Regions from separate parts of the Arthrobacter sp. PAMC 25486 genome, predicted to be linked through region 2. Evidence: riboswitches for the same ligand, from Rfam matches in the RefSeq annotation. Region 2 holds a riboswitch; the other holds the start of a gene.

Region 1 (8,616 bases), 520 kb from region 2:
GACCTGGGCCCCGCTGGTGCCCATCGCCCTTGGCCTGCTGGGTTACACACTGCTGGGACTGCTGTTCGCCTGGACCGCTGTCAGCAAAAAGAAGACGTGGACGCTGAAGACTCTGCTGCCTGAGATCGAGGTCTAGCCCAAGGAATTAGCGCGGCACCACGAAATTTCTCAGCTGGGCGTCTTGACCGTCCAAGGTGGCCCAATCGCCGTCGTGCTCAAAAACGGCGAAGGCGCTCGTAGGGAACCCCGAGGCCAGGTCCATGTACGCGTCCTGGTCCGAGTCCCGCGACGCCAGCCGCAGTGCGAGCGACTGAATCCCCGGCATGTGACTGATCACCATCAGCGTGGTGACAGTCTCGGGCACATGGTTCACCACGGAGAGCATCGAGGTGGCCCCGGCCGCGTACAGCGCGCTCTCCAGTTTGGGTGTGGGCGCCTTCTCCCCCAGCTGCTGGCACACCCAGGTGCACGTCTGCCTGGTCCGCAGCGCCGAGGAACACAGGATGAAATCCGGCACCACGCCGTTGTCCACCAGCCATTTTCCGGCCAGCGGCGCCTCGTTGTGCCCGCGCTGTGCCAGCGGCCTGTCATGGTCTTCAACGCCCAGCGGGAACGCCGCCTTGGCATGGCGCATCAGGATCAGCCGTTTAATGTGGTGTTCGCTCATTCCCACAGTTTAGTGATGTTAAAGAAGTACGACGGCGTTCGGCCCCCCCGGGTGGGCCGAACGCCGTCGTACTTTCCCGTAAGAAGGGCCGGGCAAACGCTAGATGGAGTATTCCGGGGCTGCCCAGACAACCACTTCGGGGTGCTCATAGAAGCGGTAGCCCTCGCCGCGGACGGTGCGAACTGTATTGGACAGGCGGCCCAGCTTGGAGCGGAGGCGGCGGATGTGCACGTCGATGGTGCGCTCGTTGGGGACCTCGTCCGCGTTGGACCAGAGGCCTTCCAGAAGCTCGTCGCGGCCCACGGTGCGGGTGCCGTTTTCCACCAGGTAGTTCAGCAGCTCGAATTCCTTGAACGTGAGGTTCAGGGTGTCACCGTCGAGGTGGACTTCGCGGCGGGCCAGGTCAATGAGGACGCCGGAGGGGCGCTGGTCGGCCACGGGAATGCGTGCGGCTTCCTGGCGCTGACGGGTGGCAACGGTGGGATCCCCGAACGTGGAACGGACCACGTCGAGCGGAGTACCCACGGCGTCCGACGGTGCGATCGCCACCGCGGCGTAGCTCTGGGCCTGCGGCACAAGAGTCTGGGCATAGGCGCGGATGTCTTGGGCGAGCTTGGCCAGTGAGGTGCCGGCGGTTGCGGCTGTGTCTTCGTCAACACCCACGTAGAGCACGAAGCCGCGGGCTACGTTGTCGGGGCTGACGCCGCGGAGGCGGTCACCGCCGGCAATCACGGGCGTCGGCGCGGTCATGGGGCTGTTGTCGCTGATGGGCACGGCGCGCAGGCGTTCCGCTGCGTTGCCTGCATCAGCGTGCTGGCTGTAGCCGGCCTGCTCAAGGTGGGCAGGGCGTGCGCCAGAGGTGCGGGTGACCGCCTTGGCTGCATTTCGAACAGAGATGTGGACGTATCCGGATGCTACTGACATTGAACTACCTAGGTGTATGGCCGTACTCGACGGCGCGAATGCTTCCATTGATTCCGTTTTCACGCGAGGAACCTTTGATGTCCTCATGGAGGGCCGGCCCAAGGGCCAAAGACTGGTGCCGCCCCGTTGCGGTTGCTGCTGAGGGTGTGGCGTCCAGGGTTTGTGAGCTAGGGCTGCATTCGACAACCACACATAAACCGTCCGGTCGATCCGAGGCGGTGCGTTGCTGCGGCTGCAGAATTCACTGAGTGGGTGTTCACATATGTCAGTCTGCTACGTAACAAAGCGAACCTGCAAGTAACATAAGCCCATAACGTCCACCATATGAGATTGTGGGCTATTTTGTGATGAAGCCGACCGTGTTGTTTTGCTCTCATATGGCGTGAGAAATTTGGAATACTCCGAATATATCCGCGATACACACCTAAGTCTTGGCAAAACATTCTGCACAAACTCCCATTTTGACCAAATAGTTCATCCGCGTCGGGAGCATGCCGGTAACGGTCCGGGCAAGTCGTTCCCGGCACCCAGCTTTCTACCAGAAAATGCCGCTAAGTAAACAAAGGTTTACCTAGCGGCATGCTCTTGTGGGCCGGAAGCTAGCCCGCCGTGCGGTGCAGCCCCTGCACCATGAAGGAGGGGCGCATGCTGCGGAACTGGTCGCGCAGCCTCACATTGTTGCGCCGGTTCATCATGACCAAGGCAATCAGGGCGGCAAGGACTGCCACCACGGCGCCCAGCCCCAGGGACCAGCGGGCGCCAAACTCGGTGGCGATCCAACCTACGAGCGGCGCCCCGATGGGCGTACCTCCCTGCAGCACCACCATGTACACCGCCAGCACCCGTCCACGCATGGCGGCGTCGGTGGTCAGCTGCACCGTGGTGTTGCAGGCATTCATGAACGTCAGCGATGCCAGGCCCACAGGAATCAGCGCCAAGGCGTAGAGCGCAAAGCTCGGCATGAAGGCGGCGATGGCAACGGTCACGCCAAAAGCGAGGGCGCCGCCCACGATGTACAGCATCCGCATGGTCTTGCGCCGCGCCGCCAGCAGCGCCGCCACCAGGGTCCCCACCGCCATGACCGAACCCAGCAGCCCGTACTCCCCGGGTCCCAAATGGAAAACGGTGGTTGCCATCAGGGCGTTGGTGATCTGAAAGTTCATCCCGAAGGTGCCCACCACGAACACCAGGACCATGATCATCAGCAGGTCCGGGCGCTGGCGGATATAGACCAGCCCCTCCCGAATCTGCCCCTTGGCCCGCGGCACGTGCACCGTCGGCACCAGCTCATGGGCACGCATCCGCCACAATGAAAGGATGACGGCAGCGAAGCTTGCCGCATTTATCAAAAACGCCGGCCCGGTACCCACCAGGGCGATGACAAGTCCGGCCACGCCGGGGCCGGCCAGGCGGGCCAGGTTGAAGGAGGCGCTATTAAGTGCGACGGCGTTCGGCACGTCTTCCTTGCCGACGACCTCCGAGACAAACGCCTGCCGGGACGGGGCATCAAAGGCGCTGGCCACGCCCAGCAGGAGCGCCAATACATACACGTGCCACAGTTGTACAGACCCGGTGACCACCAATATTCCCAACAAAAGCGCACAAAACCCCATACAGGTCTGCGTGACCAGCAGCAGCTTGCGCTTGTTGACCCTGTCCCCCAACAGGCCCGCATAGGGCCCAAGGAACACGATGGGCAGGAACTGCAGGCCGGTGACAATGCCGGCGGCCGTGCCTGAATTATTGGTCAAAACCGTCAGCACCAGCCAGTCTTGAGCCACGCGCTGCATCCAGGTGCCAATGTTGGACACCAGCGCACCCGTCACCCAGAGCCGGTAATTGCGGACCCGCAATGCGCGGAACATGGAATTCATCTAGGCGCTCATCTCCTGCAGAATCATGGCCGCCTCATGCAGGGTCGCTCGCTCCTGCGGGGTCAGGGCCGCCACCTGCTTCGCCAGCCAGGCCGTCCGCTTCGAGCGGGCACGCAGCAATGCTGCCGCGCCTGGCTCCGTGATCCGCACCAGCACCTGGCGCTTGTCCTGCGGGTTCTCTTCCCGGCCGACAAAGCCGGCCACATCCAACGCATTCACTATCCGGGTCATGGATGGCGCCTGGATCTGTTCCCGGGCGGCCAGCTGCCCCACCGTGAGCGGACTGGCCAAAATTCCGGCAAGCACCGAATACTGCCCCGGACTGATTTCGCGCGTTGCCGCCTCCGCCCGCAACCGCCTTGAGGTGCGCATGATCGCAACCCGCAACTCGGCCGCCAACGCCCCAACACCTATGGGCTTTCCGGTTTTGCGCCCACCCAGCCCCGAAGCAACGGGACCGTCGGCACGTGGCGAGGGGTCCGGCGTCGAACTTTCAGGGGAAAAATCAGTCATGGATGCTCAGCTGCCTCGAGGTATTTGGTTCCGTATCTTCAACTTTCATGGTAGATCGTTAGCATTGCTAAGTAAATGTCCGTTTGCTCACCCTGCTACAAAGGTCGTTACCAAAATGTGACACATGGTCTCGTTTCGGTTAAAGTGGAAAGAGTGCCGTCTGAACCAAGCGTGGTTCATGGCATTGATGGACGGCTCGCCGAGCTCTGCCGCCGCCCATTTCCATCGAGAAACATGGCAGAGACGGGGGACCCAATTTTTGCGGGCCTCCTCAATGTGGAGACCCTTGGGGTTAAGCCGGTGCAGTGATTTTCAAAGACTGCGGCGGCCGGATTCTCTAGTCCGTTCCCGACAGCTCACCTCGCAGGCGTAGAGAGGCTCCCTCATGTCTGCTGCTCCGCAGCGCGGCCGTCGCCGTGCCGAACCAGTCCGCCGCCCGTCGATTTTTGGGCACGCATCAGCCCGCACAGGCGCCCGCACCGCCGGGCACGCCGCCGCGGCACCCGCCTCTCCCGGCGCCACGGCCGTCAGTGCCACGGCCAAGTGCATGGCTGCACTGGCCGTCGTTGGCGCGCTCGTCGCCGCCGGCGGCGTCGCCGCGCAGATCGGCGCACCGTCCGGCCCCGACAGCCTGGCCAGCGTGGTCTCTGCCGCCGAGGCACCGGCAACCGTTCCGGGCGGTTCATCCCCGGCCGTTTCCGCCCCGCTTGACGCCGCCATCACCTTCCCGGGCGTGAACGTCACCTCGAGCGCCTCAGCAGCCCCGGTCCCCGTGAAGGCCGAGGCCGATGCCGTCAAGCCCGTGGCCGTTGACGATCCCGCCGGCGCCCAGGCCTACGCCGCCGGCCAGCTTGGCTCCTTCGGCTGGGGCGCCGACCAGATGAGCTGCCTGACCCAGCTCTGGCAGCGCGAATCCGAGTGGCTTACCTCGGCAGAAAACGTCTCCAGCGGCGCGTACGGCATTGCCCAGTCCCTGCCCGCCAGCAAAATGGAAAGCACCGGCAGCGACTGGTCCACCAACTATGAAACCCAGATCCGCTGGGGGCTCGGCTACATTCAGGGCCGCTACGGGTCACCCTGCGGCGCCTGGGGCCACTCGAACGCCGTGGGCTGGTACTGATTCCCATCGGCCTGCTGCCCATCCCCGGCGGCACCGTCGAGCTGCGTGATGCCCGCTCGGGCACGTCCCGCCTGGTCACGCTGGCCCCTTTGAGCTGGGCCGCACGCACATCACCGACGGCTTTGTGGCACCAGGTGATGGCCGACGGCGGGAGCCCGCCATCCGCCGTCGGCCTTCCTGCGCACCCGGTCACCTGGTTTCGGGCCGGCCGGTTTTGCAATGCGGCCTCCGGCCTGGCGGGGACGTCCGCACCAACGTACGGTTCGCTCGCGGAGATTGCGTGGACGGCGCTCAACGGCGTGCCGGGCCCGCAGCCGTTGGCCGGGAAACTGCCCCATGGTTTTGGCGTGTTCGCCAGGCTCGGCAAGGTCTGAAAATGGTGTTGGGACTATGCCGACACGGCACGTTATGGGGCCACCGAAGTCTGCTCGGGGCCGGCTGGGACGATCCGATCTGGAGCGCCCGGGCAGCAATGCGCAGGGGCAACGCGCCCGATGCAGTGCTGGCGGATGTGGGGTTCCGGGTTACGCACGGAGCTGTTGGATCGTCCGGTGCCGAGGATGGAACTGGGGGCGTTGGTTCGGCCGACGCGCAGGGCTGATCGCATGCGGCCGACCACGAAAAAGCCGCCGTTTGACGCAATTGCCATGGTTTGAACCATCGCAATTGCGTCAAACGGCGGCTTTTCCCACGAACTGTGGCACTGTGCCAGCCAGTGGACGAGTTGGTTAGTCCACCACGCCGTAGAGGCGGTCGCCGGCGTCGCCGAGGCCCGGGACAATGTAGGAGTTTTCATCCAGGCCCTCGTCGATCGCGGCCAGGACCACGTGGACGTTATCGCGCCCGCCGTGGGCCGCTTCCAGCTTCGCCAGGCCTTCCGGGGCGGCAAGCAGGCAGATGCAGGTGATGTCCGCGGCGCCGCGGTCAAAGAGGAACTTGAACGCCTCAATCAGGGTGGCCCCGGTGGCCAGCATGGGGTCCAGCACGTATACCTGCCGTCCGGTGAGATCTTCCGGCAGGCGTTCGGCATAGGTGATGGCCTCGAGGGTTTCCTCATTGCGGGCCATGCCCAGGAAGCCAACCTCGGCGGTGGGCAGCAGGCGGGTCATGCCCTCGAGCATGCCCAGGCCGGCGCGCAGGATCGGCACCACCAGGGGCGTGGGCTTGACCAGCCCGGTACCAATGGTGGACGTCACTGGCGTCTCAATATTCACCGGCTGGACCCGCACCCCGCGCGTGGCTTCATAGGCCAGCAGGGTCACCAATTCTTCGGTGAGCTGACGAAAAACGGGTGACGGTGTGTTCTTGTCTCGAAGGACCGTCAACTTGTGGGCAATAAGCGGATGATCCGCAACCAGTACGCGCATGAATAAAAGCTACCATTGAGCCGTGCCCAACACATCGAATTTTCGCCCGATCGAGACCACCACCACGGTTTTACATGCCCAATGGATGGGTCTTGCACTCGCTGAAGCCCAGCGTGCCCTGACAACGGCGGATGTGCCAATTGGCGCCGTCGTGCTTGGGCCCGACGGGGAAGTCCTGGGTTTGGGCCGCAATGAACGTGAGGCACACGGGGACCCGACGGCGCACGCCGAGATCGTGGCGATCCGCGAGGCGGCCACGAAACTGGGGTCGTGGCGGCTGGCCGGCTGCACGCTCGTGGTGACGCTGGAGCCGTGCACCATGTGTGCCGGGGCAATTGTCCTGGCGAGGGTGCCGCGGGTCGTTTTTGGGGCGTGGGATGAGAAAGCCGGCGCGGCGGGGTCGGTGTTTGATGTGCTGCGCGAGCGGCGCCTCAACCACTGGGTCGAGGTGTTTCCGGGCGTGCGCGAGGACGAATGCGCGGCGCTTTTGCGGGACTTTTTTACCAGCCACCGCCAATAGCTTCAACACCGCCGGCAGCTTCAGGGCTCTCAGGGCTCGATCGTGAGCGGCTTCGAGGGCAGCGTGCAGGAGGCCAGTTCGATGTCCGGCGCAGCATCGGCGCCCACACCGGGGTTACCCATCCGGTTGTTCCGTCCGGTGTCGTCGCACCAGTCGAGGTTCCACGGGTAGGCGTTCACCGCGCCTTGGCCGGGGACGGCAGAATCGGGGACCTTGACGGCGGCACTGAACCCTCCGGCGTCGTTCATGGGGGCCAGGGTATCCACTACTTTTTCACCCGAACCGTCGGTGATTTCCAGCAGGATCTGTGCGTCGGCGCCGTAGCGGGGGTCGCAGTCGGCGTCGTCGGCCTTGACGGTGAGGTTCCCGCCGGGCCGGATGGTGTCGGCGCTGATCGAGAACGGTGGCGGCATGCAGCCCGAGCCCTGAGGCGCCGCCCCGGGAGTCCCACCGCAGCCTCCCGTAGTGAGCACCGCTGCGGCAATGACCCCCGACAGCACCCAATTCAGTCCAGCCATTGCTTCTCCCCCTGTTTCACCGCGCCTTTTACCGCGCCGCTGCGTTGAGTGCGTCGATCCGTTTTTGCCGGCTCGACGCCGAATCCAGGCTGAAGGAGCGGAAATCGCCCAGATCCTCGCGAACCCATGATTCAATCTCTTCCACCTTATCGTTGACCGCCAGGGTGGGTGGCTCGAAAGTCCAGTGGGCCAGGCGTTCCTGACCGGGGTCGTACTGCCACAGCCCGATGATCCGGCCGCGGTCAACGATGGGGTGGTCGGGCAGGTCGGCCGTCAGGGCGAGTTTTTCCTTGCCGATGGCCAGGCCGCGGTCCTCCTCGGCGACGTGGTCCGCCGAGTTGCGGCGCAGCAGGAACAAGGAATCGGAGCCGGCGAGCAACTGGATCTGCTCCTCCTGGGGTGCCGTGAACGTTGCAGCCGCCTCGACGTCTTCCGGCAGCATCCACAGCCCGTCCGGATCGACGACTGTGGATTCCACCGCGTTGACGGCTGCGAGCGCCGCCTTGGTCTGCGCCACGGTGAAGGCCGTGAACCACTGGGTCTGCTTGAGTGTGGCGCCGCCGGTCCAGCGCAGGTAGTTCTCCATCAGTTTTGCCCGGGCCTGTTCCGGCGATTCCTCCGGGGCCGGCAGTCCCCAGGCCGTGTAGGCGTAGCGCTGCACGTCCAGCCGGCCGTTGAGGGGTACGCGGCGGATGCGGCCGTCGGCCTGCAACAGTCCCAGCGCTGTGGGGAGCGTGGTTGAGGCGCCCTTCTTCTTGCCTTCCTCGCCCAGGCTTCGCACGGCACTGCCCAACTTGTCTTTGAGTACTTTAGGGTCAAGCGGGAGCGTCGAATCCTGGAGCAATTCGAGCACCCGCTCCTCAAGGTCCTTGAGCTCTTGCCGGTCGACGCCGAGCTTGTCCAGCACCTTGGCGGTTGCTTCGGCCGCTCCCTGCCCAAGGGACAGTCCCCACGCGAAGTCGTCCGCGCCCAGGACATAGGTGCAGCCGCGCGCCGTCGGTAGTTCATGGATGCGCAGGGCCGCCATGTCGGCGTCGGCTTGTTCCCTGCGGATGCCAGCACGGGAGAAGAGTGTCAGGTAGGGGTTGGCGCCGCCGATGGAGCGTGCCCAGC
Region 2 (8,616 bases):
TCCATGGCTCAGCTGCTGCGTGCCGGTGTTGCCAGCGGTGCCGGGCAAAAAGTTGGTGTAGCCATGGCTGCCACCGGCTTGGTCCTGGCCGTCACGCTGCCTTCCGTGCAGGGCGTTGACACCGTTCAAGCCGCCCCGGAAAAGGCCGCCGCCGTTGAGATAGTTGTCACGGCCGGCGCCGAGATCCCCATTACTTTTGCCGCACCCGCCGTCACCAGCGCGTTGAACCCTGACGGTCAGCTCAAGGAGACCCTGAAGGTCAACGCCTCCAACGTCACCCCCCAGGCTTCCAAGGGCACGCTCTCCGGGCCGTTGGAGAACCTGGTGACCAGCTCACCGTTCGGTGGACGCATCAACCCCATCACCGGCCAGATGGGCGAGCAGCACACAGGCCAGGACTTCGCCATTGCCTGCGGCAACCAGGTACTTGCTGCAGCAGGCGGCGTTGTGACGTTCGCCGGCTGGCACCAATACGGCGGAGGCAACCGCGTGGTCGTGGACCACGGCAACGGCCTCTCAACGTCCTACAACCACATGAGCAGCATTGATGTGAAGGTCGGCCAGGAACTCCAGCGCGGGGGCAATGTGGGCCTCAGTGGCACCACGGGAGCCTCCACCGGCTGCCACCTGCACTTTGAAGTCATCGTCAACGACGAGACCGTCGATCCCATGGGCTGGCTTTAATTCCTCCACAGGTCACTTTTAGTTACGACTTAGACACATGACCGTGACCGTAACGTGACATTGGGAAAAATCTGTTGTACCGTCGTAATCGCGCCAACTCGAATAAAGTTGGCGCCCACGAGTAGATTGCCTAGCTCTGCCACTGCTCATGGTCCGTTCGTATCAATCGTCTGGCAGGGGCGGGGGAACCAATAATCGGATCTTGCACCATGTGCAAAGTCCTTGGGGTGAAGCCGCGAAGCGTTTATACTCTCCAAGAGGAAACTCTTGCAGTGTGCCAACGTGGAGCGGCCGGGTGACTCCCATCCGAATCCGACAGCTTACCTCGCAGGCATTGGGAGAGGAAACCTTCTTGGCTTCAAATACTGTCCTCGGGCGCCATCGCGCCGAGGTTGTTAAGACCGGCACGATGTCCACCCTCACGAAGACCGTTAGCTTGAACATCGGTGGAGTTGGACGTCAGGCCGCTGTTATCGCAGCAGCATCTGGACTTGTATTGACATCCGGCATCGCAGCAAATGCAGCTACTCCCACCGTGGAGCGCGCATCTGACGGTGCAACTACGCTGAACCTGAACACGGAACTTGCTTCCGCCATCACGGCAGCATCCACGGTGAAGATTTCGTTCGCCACCCCCGCAATCACCTCCACCCCGGCTCCTGTTGTTGAGGCACCGGCAGTTGTAGAGGTCAAGAGCAACGATGTTGTAGCAGTAGCAGAAGCCCCGGCCGCACCGGCCGCCGCTCTGGAGGCTCCGGCAGCCGCCCCCGTGGCAGCCCCCGAAGCCCCGGTAGAAGCTCCCGCCGCACCCGCACCGGTTGTAGAAGTAGTTCCTGAAGCAGCTCCGGCTCCTGTTGCCCAGAGCGGAATTGGTGCAACCATCGCCAGCGCCGCCTTGGCACAGCTTGGTGTTGCCCAGGATTGCACCGCACTGGTCAGGAACTCCCTGTCGGCTGTTGGAATATCCAACCCAGGCTGGCCTGCTGACTTCCTGCACCTGGGCCGGACAGTATCCGCTGCCGAAGCCCAGCCCGGTGACTTGATTTACTACGCAGACGGTGGCGCGGGCCTTGCCCACATCGCTGTTTACATTGGCAACGGCCAGGCCGTACACGGTGGATGGGACGGCTTCACAACAGCCGTATTCTCCGCCAACGTCGGTTCAGGTCCCGTTTTCATTGCGATGGGTCACTAAAGAACATTTTTACCCAATGAACCCCGTCTACGGACGGGGTTCATTGTTTTAAGCAGCCCGTCCGCTGCTCGTGAGCTGCCGGGGATTCGACGGCTGTGGAGGCGCGTGCCGTGCGAGTGTGGAGGCGCGTCCGGCGCGTTGAGTCCGGCCATCCGCAAGTTCTGACACCGATCCCGCGGTCTGATCCCGCCAATCCCGGAATCCCGGGATCAGAAAGCGGGATCGGTGTCATTTTCGCCGGTGAACCGGGTTCGGCATCGGGAAAGGGCTCCCGCCCAGCGAATGGAGGGTCCAGCGTCGCTAATCCTCGGAACGCGCCCGCGATTCGGCGCCTGTAGCAGTTGCTGGCTCCCGCGTCTGAGCCGAACCGTCTTCGGCACCGTGCCCGTCTCCACGTTCATGCTCGGGTCGCAGAGGCTGGCGGTCGATGCTGGTTGCCAGCGGGATCTCTTTGACGAACAGCAGCAGGATGCCCGCCACGAGCAGCAGCGGCACCATATAGACGAAGATCGGTGTCAGGGCGTCGTTGTAGGCGCCGATGACAATGGTCCGCACCTGCTCGGGCAGTTGACGCACGATTTCAGGGGTGAGCGAATTGATGCCCCCGGTGCCTTGCCCGCCTCCGCTGCCGGCCATGCGTGTGGTGAGGATGTCGGCCAGGCGGTGTGCAAACAAGCTGCCCACGACGGCGGACCCCAGCGACGCGCCGATTTGCCGGAAGTAGTTGTTGGATGCCGTGGCCATGCCCACCTGTGAATTGGGGAACTGGTTTTGCACAATCAACACCAGGATCTGCATCGAGGTGCCCAGCCCGATGCCCATGATGGCCAGATAGGCGCAGATGACCCAGATCGGCATGGTGGGCGTCATGGTCGAGAGCAGCACCAACGCACCGGCCACGATGAACATGCCGGTGATGGGCAGCCACTTGTACCGGCCCGTCCTGCTGACCAGCTGTCCGGAGCCGATCGAGGTTACGAGCAGTCCTGCCATCATGGGGATCATGAGGAAGCCGGCCTGGGTGGCGTTGGCGCCGGTGACCATCTGCAGATAGGTGGGCAGGTAGGCGAGGGTGCCAAACATGGCGATGCCTGTGATCAGCCCGGCAGCAGTGGTCAGGTTGAAGTTGCGATCCTTGAACAGATGCAACGACATGATGGGGTGCGCGGCCTTGTGCTCCACCCAGACAAACAACAGCGCAGCCAGCACAGTGCCCACACCCATGCCAATGATCTGCGGGGAGTTCCAGTCGTACTTCGTCCCGCCCCAGGTGCTGACCAACACCAACAGCGTTGAGGTGATGCCCAGCAACGCCATGCCGGCCACATCCACGCGTGCCTTCACCCGCGGATGGGCAGGCAGCCGCAGGAAGAACACGGCCGAAATGATGGCCAGGATGCCCAGCGGAATGTTCATCCACAGCCCCCAGCGCCAGCCGATCCCGTCGGTGAACCAGCCGCCCAGCAGCGGTCCGGCCACCGACGACAGCGCAAACACGCCGCCCATGATGCCCATGTAGCGGCCACGTTCACGGGCCGGCACGACGTCGGCAATGATGGCCTGTGAGAGCAGCATCAAGCCGCCGCCGCCGAGCCCCTGGACACCGCGGCCAATGATCAGCCACGTCATGTCCTGGGCGAAACCACCAATGATCGATCCGAGAATGAACACCGAAATGGCGCCAATGAACAACCCCTTGCGGCCCATGAGGTCGCCCAACTTGCCATAGATGGGCAGCATGATGGTGGAGGCCAGAATATAGATCGTAATGACCCACAGCATCTCGTTTACGCCGTTCAGCTCGCCAACAATGGTGGGCAGCGCGGTGCTGAAAATGGTCTGGTCGAGCGAGGCGAGCAGCATGGTGAGCATGAGCCCGGCAAACACCAGCAGAATGCTTCGGCGGTCGCTCTCGGTGGGTGGGTGGACTGTTTGAGTGGTTGCGCTCATGACAAATTCCTAGCGCCGGATGGTTTGGAGGCGGCTGTGGGTTCGGTGATGAAGTACGACGGCGTGCTGCCGCAGGCTTGGCCATGCGGCGCCGGCTTGCGCCGGGGGCGCCTCAGCGACGCCGGAAATCAGTGTGTCAAGGCGGGCTTAAGGCCAGTGTTCGTTGGCGGTGATGCGCTTGATGAGCTCGGAGGCGGTGCGGACCAGAACTTCGCGGGAGTCGGTGAAATTTCCCGCCACCCACTTTTGCAGGGCAAAGCGCAGAGCGCCGGAGACCAGGGCCACGATCATGCGGGCCTCGTCCTCAAGGTCCGGGGTGGCCTGGATGCTGCGGCCGTCCCGGCGGAAGCGGTCCATAACGTAGCCCACAAAGAGGTCTTCCGTCTCGCTGATTCTGGCCTTTTCCTTGTCCAGGAGCTCCGGTGTCCGGTGGATGAGCTGGTGCCGGGCCTGGAACAATTCCAGGTTGCTTTCCGCCTCCACGAACGTCCCGGCGATCAAGTCGAACAGGCCGGCAAAAACGCTCGAGCCGCCGCCTGCCACGAACGCCTCGAGTACTTCCCGGCCGGGCAGCGGCTTGCGGGGGCTGATGTAAACGCCTTCCTTGCTGCCGAAATAGTTGAAGAAGGTGCGTGCAGAGACGTCGCTCGCGGCACAGATCAAGTCCACCGTGACGTTTTCATAGCCGTGCTCCAGGCCCAACTCGATAGCAGCGCGGCGGATGGCTAGGCGCGTGGCTGCGCGCTTTCTTTCCCGCAGGGTCTCGCCGGCTGGTGCGGGCGGGGCAGGCATGCCTGACGTTTCGGCGGCCGGTGTTGGCGGCAGGGCCGGTGTTGCCGGGGATGCGGTGACGCTCATTGCGGCTCCAAAGGGTGCAGCGTGTGCCGCATATTTCCTATCGGCACAAACACCAGCATAAGTTCACTTTCTGCAAATATGCAGTGAGTGCACAATTATTTTCCGGTGAACTGCCACCGCCGCTTCATCCAACGCCCCCACGGTCCTTCGCCGCTACGATGGGCACATGACTGAGCATGAACAGCCTCCCCTGCAGGCGCTGATCCTGGCCGGCGGCAAGTCCCGGCGCCTTGGCGGGGTGCCCAAGGCCGGGCTCATGGTGGAGGGCAGGACGCTGCTGGCCCGCACCGTGGATGCTGCGGCACGCGTGCTCGCCGGACAGCTGCAAATGGCGCAGACGCGCGCATCCCGGATGCCAACTGCCCAGGCGGCCACAGCGCAGGGCGGGGGAGGAGTGGAAGGGGGGATCGTCGTCGTGGGTCCCGTGGTCTGCATCGCAGAGTGGCTGGAAGGATCCGCGGCTCGCCAACACGCCACGGCGGTGCAGGAGGACCCGCCGTTTTCGGGCCCTGCGGCCGGCATCGCCGCCGGTCTTGAAGCGCTGGCGGCAACGGCTGGGTACGTGCTGGTCCTGGCATGCGACATGCCGCGGGCAGGGGAAGTGGCGCGGCTTTTGGTGGCGGAATTGGTCAATTGCGCGCCGGGGCAGGGCGTCATGGCGGTGGCCGACGGGCGCAAACAGCCCCTCGCAGCGATCTATCCGCTGGCGGAGCTGCGCAAAGAGGTGGCTGCGGCGCGGGCGGCACACCGGCTGGAGAATGCCTCGGTTTTCTCCTTGGTTGCTAGTGTGAACATGAAAGAATGTGCCGTGCCGTCCGGGCTGGCGGCCGACATTGACACCTGGGAGGACGCCCGCGCGCAGGGTATTGGCGCGGCGCCGACCACCGCGGAAGGACAGCAGTTGGAGAACCACGACGAGCTCTTGCAGGCATGGACGCAAAAGTTGCTGGCGGCATTCGAGCTGGCCGACCTTGACGTCGACATCCACGCGGTGCTGAACCTGGCAGGAGTGGCAGCCCACTCGATCGTGCGCCCCGCTGCACCGCTGACCACCTTTGTGGCCGGCATGGCCGCGGGCATGGCCGCGGGATCGGGCCAGACGGATGAGGCAACGGCCATGAAGGCCGCCCTGAGACTGGCGAAAAAGCTCTCCGCTGCAGAGGCCCCGGTGGCTGCAAGTGCGCCGGAGGGACCGGCTGCAAGTGCGCCAGCTGCTGCGGCGCCGGACGCCGCCGGCGAAGTTCCCGCCGCGGAATAATTCCTCCATGGCTGAACAGGAAAGCAGGCCTGCACCCGGGGTGCCTGGCGTAGTGCCCACCGCCGCGGAGGGGACAGCCGCGCCTGACTCGGCCGAAGCGCCAGCCGCGCCCGGCGCAGCTGGCGAGGTGTCCGGCGTCGTGCTTCCCCACACCTGGGAAGAAGCGCGCGAGATTGCCTGGGATGTGACGTCCCCGCTGCCCGCCCACACGGTTGCGCTGGGCACAGCGTTGGGGCGGATTCTCGCCGCCGACGTGCACTCGCTGCACGCCATGCCGCACTATGCGTCGTCGGCCATGGACGGGTGGGCCGTGGCCGGCAGCCCGCCGTGGATTCTGGCCGAGCCGGGCGCGCGGCTGGCCCCGGGGCAGGCGGTGCCGATCGTGACCGGCGGGCTGATTCCCACCGGTGCGAAGGCTGTTTTGCGCAGTGAATCGGGGCTGTTGTCAACGGATGCGGAAGGCCTGCCGGTTGTAGTCCTTGGCGGTGGCGCGCGCCCCGGCGAACCAAAAAACGGCCAGCACATCCGGCCTGGCGGCCAGGAAGCGTCGGCGCAGGAACTGCTGATCACGGCCGGCACCACCTTGAACCCGGCCCACATTTCCCTCGCGGCCCTGGGCGGGCACGACGAACTACCGGTATTGGGCCGGCCCGCCGTGAAGATTGTTTTGACGGGGGATGAAGTGGTTGCCCAGGGCATCCCCGATCCGGGGTTTGTGCGCGACGCCTTTTCGCCGCAGCTGGGCGCCGTGGTGGGCATGCTTGGCGGCGCTGTTGTGGGCCTGCAGCGGGCGGCGGACAACTTGGCCTCCATGCTCGACGCGCTGGCCGACGACGAGGATGATCCCGCCGACATCGTCATCACGACCGGGGCCACCGGGCATTCCACGGCCGATTTCCTGCGCGAGGCCATCCTGGCCTTGGACGGCACGTTCCATGTTCCGCACATCGCCATGCGGCCAGGACACCCCACGCTGCTGGCCGAACTGCCCGACGGCCGCTTCATTGTTGGCCTGCCCGGCAACCCGTTGGCGGCCATGGTGGGGCTGCTGACACTCGGCGCCCCGCTGCTGGCCAAGATGGGGAGCCTGCCGTGCCCGGAGGTCGGCGAGGTGGCGTGCGGTTCGCCCATCAAGGCGTACCACGGGCCCACGCGGCTCATGCCCTACCGCCTCGTCTACGGCCTGGCCTCGCCGTGCGCCCACACGGATTCGGCCATGATGCGCGGGCTCGCGTCGGCCGACGGCATCATGGTTGTCCCGCCGCACGGGGCAAAAATGGGTGAATCCCTGCCTGCAATTCCGCTGCCGTGGAACTGACGCCCCGGGTGGAGCTGGCGTTCACCTGCCCCGACGGGCGGGAACTGCAGGGCACGCTGTTTCAGGTGCCCGACGGCGTCGAACGGCTGGGCACGGTGGTCATCGGCTGCGCCACCGCCGTGAAGGCCAACTACTACCAGCGCTATGCCGCGTTTTTGGCCACCGCCGGATTCACCGCCATCACCTTCGACTACCGGGGGATCGGGGAGTCCCGGGGCGGATCATTGCGCGGGCAGACGATTCGCTGGTACGAGTGGGGCTCGCTGGACATCGACACGGTGCTCGCTTGGGCTTTTGCGCACGACGGCGGCCTGCCGGTGAATTTCGTGGGCCACAGCTTTGGCGGCTTCGGCGTGGGACTGGCCGAACGTGCAGATTCCCTGGGCCGGATCCTCACCGTCGGTGCCCAGCATGCGTATTGGCGCGACCTCACCCTCCGGCACCAGGCCGGACACTGGGGCCGGGCCGCACTCATGCTGCCGCTAATCCCGATTTTTGGATATTTCCCGGCGAAGCGGCTGGGCCTCATGGAGGACCTGCCCGCCGGCGTGGCCCTTGACTGGGCCCGTTCCCGCAAGGATTTTACGACGGCGGCCCGTGGCCCCCAGCGCACCGCCCTGCTCGCGCACCAGGCTTCCGTGACGGCGCCGATCCTCGCCCTTGCCCCGGACGATGACTCCTACGCAACCCTCCCCGCCATGGAACGCGCCGTCGCCTCCACACCCAACAGTCCGTCCCGGGTCATCCACCTACATCCTGAGGACTACGGCGAAACATCGCTGGGCCACTTCGCCCTGTTCCACAGCCGCTACAAGGACACATTTTGGGAGCAGAGCCTGGCCTGGCTGAAGGGCGGCGACTGGGTTTAGCGGGGACGCGGGTCAGGCTGAGCTGAATCCATTGGGCAGGAACAGGGGGTGCAGGCGGCAAACACCCCCGTTACCTGCTGTTTCAACCCGCCGGGCTGCGGGCAGGACCCCGACTGCCGCTCGGGTGAGTCAGGCGCTAACTGTTGGGGACAGCGGAACTGGTGTGCCGCCGTCGTGCGCGTCATCTGGAACAGCGGCGGCGAGCTCCCGGGCCCGGTCCCTGGATGGCAGCCAGAACGCTGAGATGGTCGCGAGCACCAGGACCGCGGCACCCACAAAGATCGCGGGGATGGCGGCGTCAACATAGCCGGTGGGTGTGAGCTGCCCGCCCGCGCCGGTGAACACGGCGGTCAGGACGGCGACGCCCAAGGCAACGCCGACTTCACGCAAGGTGGCATTGGCGCCGGACGCCTTGGCATGGTCGTCCTGGTGCATGTTGGCGAGAATGGCCGTGGACATGGGGGCGAAGACCAGGCCCATGCCG

The links. A riboswitch is a leader RNA that binds a small molecule or an ion and turns the genes downstream of it on or off. The one in region 2 is predicted to bind cyclic di-AMP.
Region 1: it holds a riboswitch for cyclic di-AMP, as region 2 does, so the genes downstream of both, art_RS23005 (transglycosylase) here and art_RS17565 (NlpC/P60 family protein) in region 2, are expected to answer to the same signal.

The regions. Positions count from the first base shown of each region.
Region 1 covers NZ_CP007595.1:3,359,130-3,367,745, reverse strand. Annotated here, with positions in the region: gene art_RS21145 (YhgE/Pip family protein) at 1-123, shown strand, start outside; gene art_RS15430 (histidine phosphatase family protein) at 146-667, opposite strand; gene art_RS15425 (winged helix-turn-helix domain-containing protein) at 767-1,591, opposite strand; gene art_RS15420 (MFS transporter) at 2,191-3,465, opposite strand; gene art_RS15415 (MarR family winged helix-turn-helix transcriptional regulator) at 3,466-3,978, opposite strand; cyclic di-AMP (ydaO/yuaA leader) riboswitch at 4,182-4,360, shown strand; gene art_RS23005 (transglycosylase) at 4,364-5,098, shown strand; gene art_RS21775 (hypothetical protein) at 5,188-5,472, shown strand; gene upp (uracil phosphoribosyltransferase) at 5,827-6,465, opposite strand; gene tadA (tRNA adenosine(34) deaminase TadA) at 6,488-6,985, shown strand; gene art_RS15390 (hypothetical protein) at 7,015-7,503, opposite strand; gene art_RS15385 (crosslink repair DNA glycosylase YcaQ family protein) at 7,532-8,616, opposite strand, start outside.
Region 2 covers NZ_CP007595.1:3,879,607-3,888,222, forward strand. Annotated here, with positions in the region: gene art_RS21260 (M23 family metallopeptidase) at 4-684, shown strand; cyclic di-AMP (ydaO/yuaA leader) riboswitch at 835-1,032, shown strand; gene art_RS17565 (NlpC/P60 family protein) at 1,094-1,879, shown strand; gene art_RS17570 (MDR family MFS transporter) at 2,180-3,829, opposite strand; gene art_RS21265 (TetR/AcrR family transcriptional regulator) at 3,977-4,687, opposite strand; gene art_RS17580 (NTP transferase domain-containing protein) at 4,854-5,945, shown strand; gene art_RS17585 (molybdopterin molybdotransferase MoeA) at 5,953-7,263, shown strand; gene art_RS17590 (alpha/beta fold hydrolase) at 7,254-8,132, shown strand; gene art_RS17595 (MFS transporter) at 8,262-8,616, opposite strand, start outside.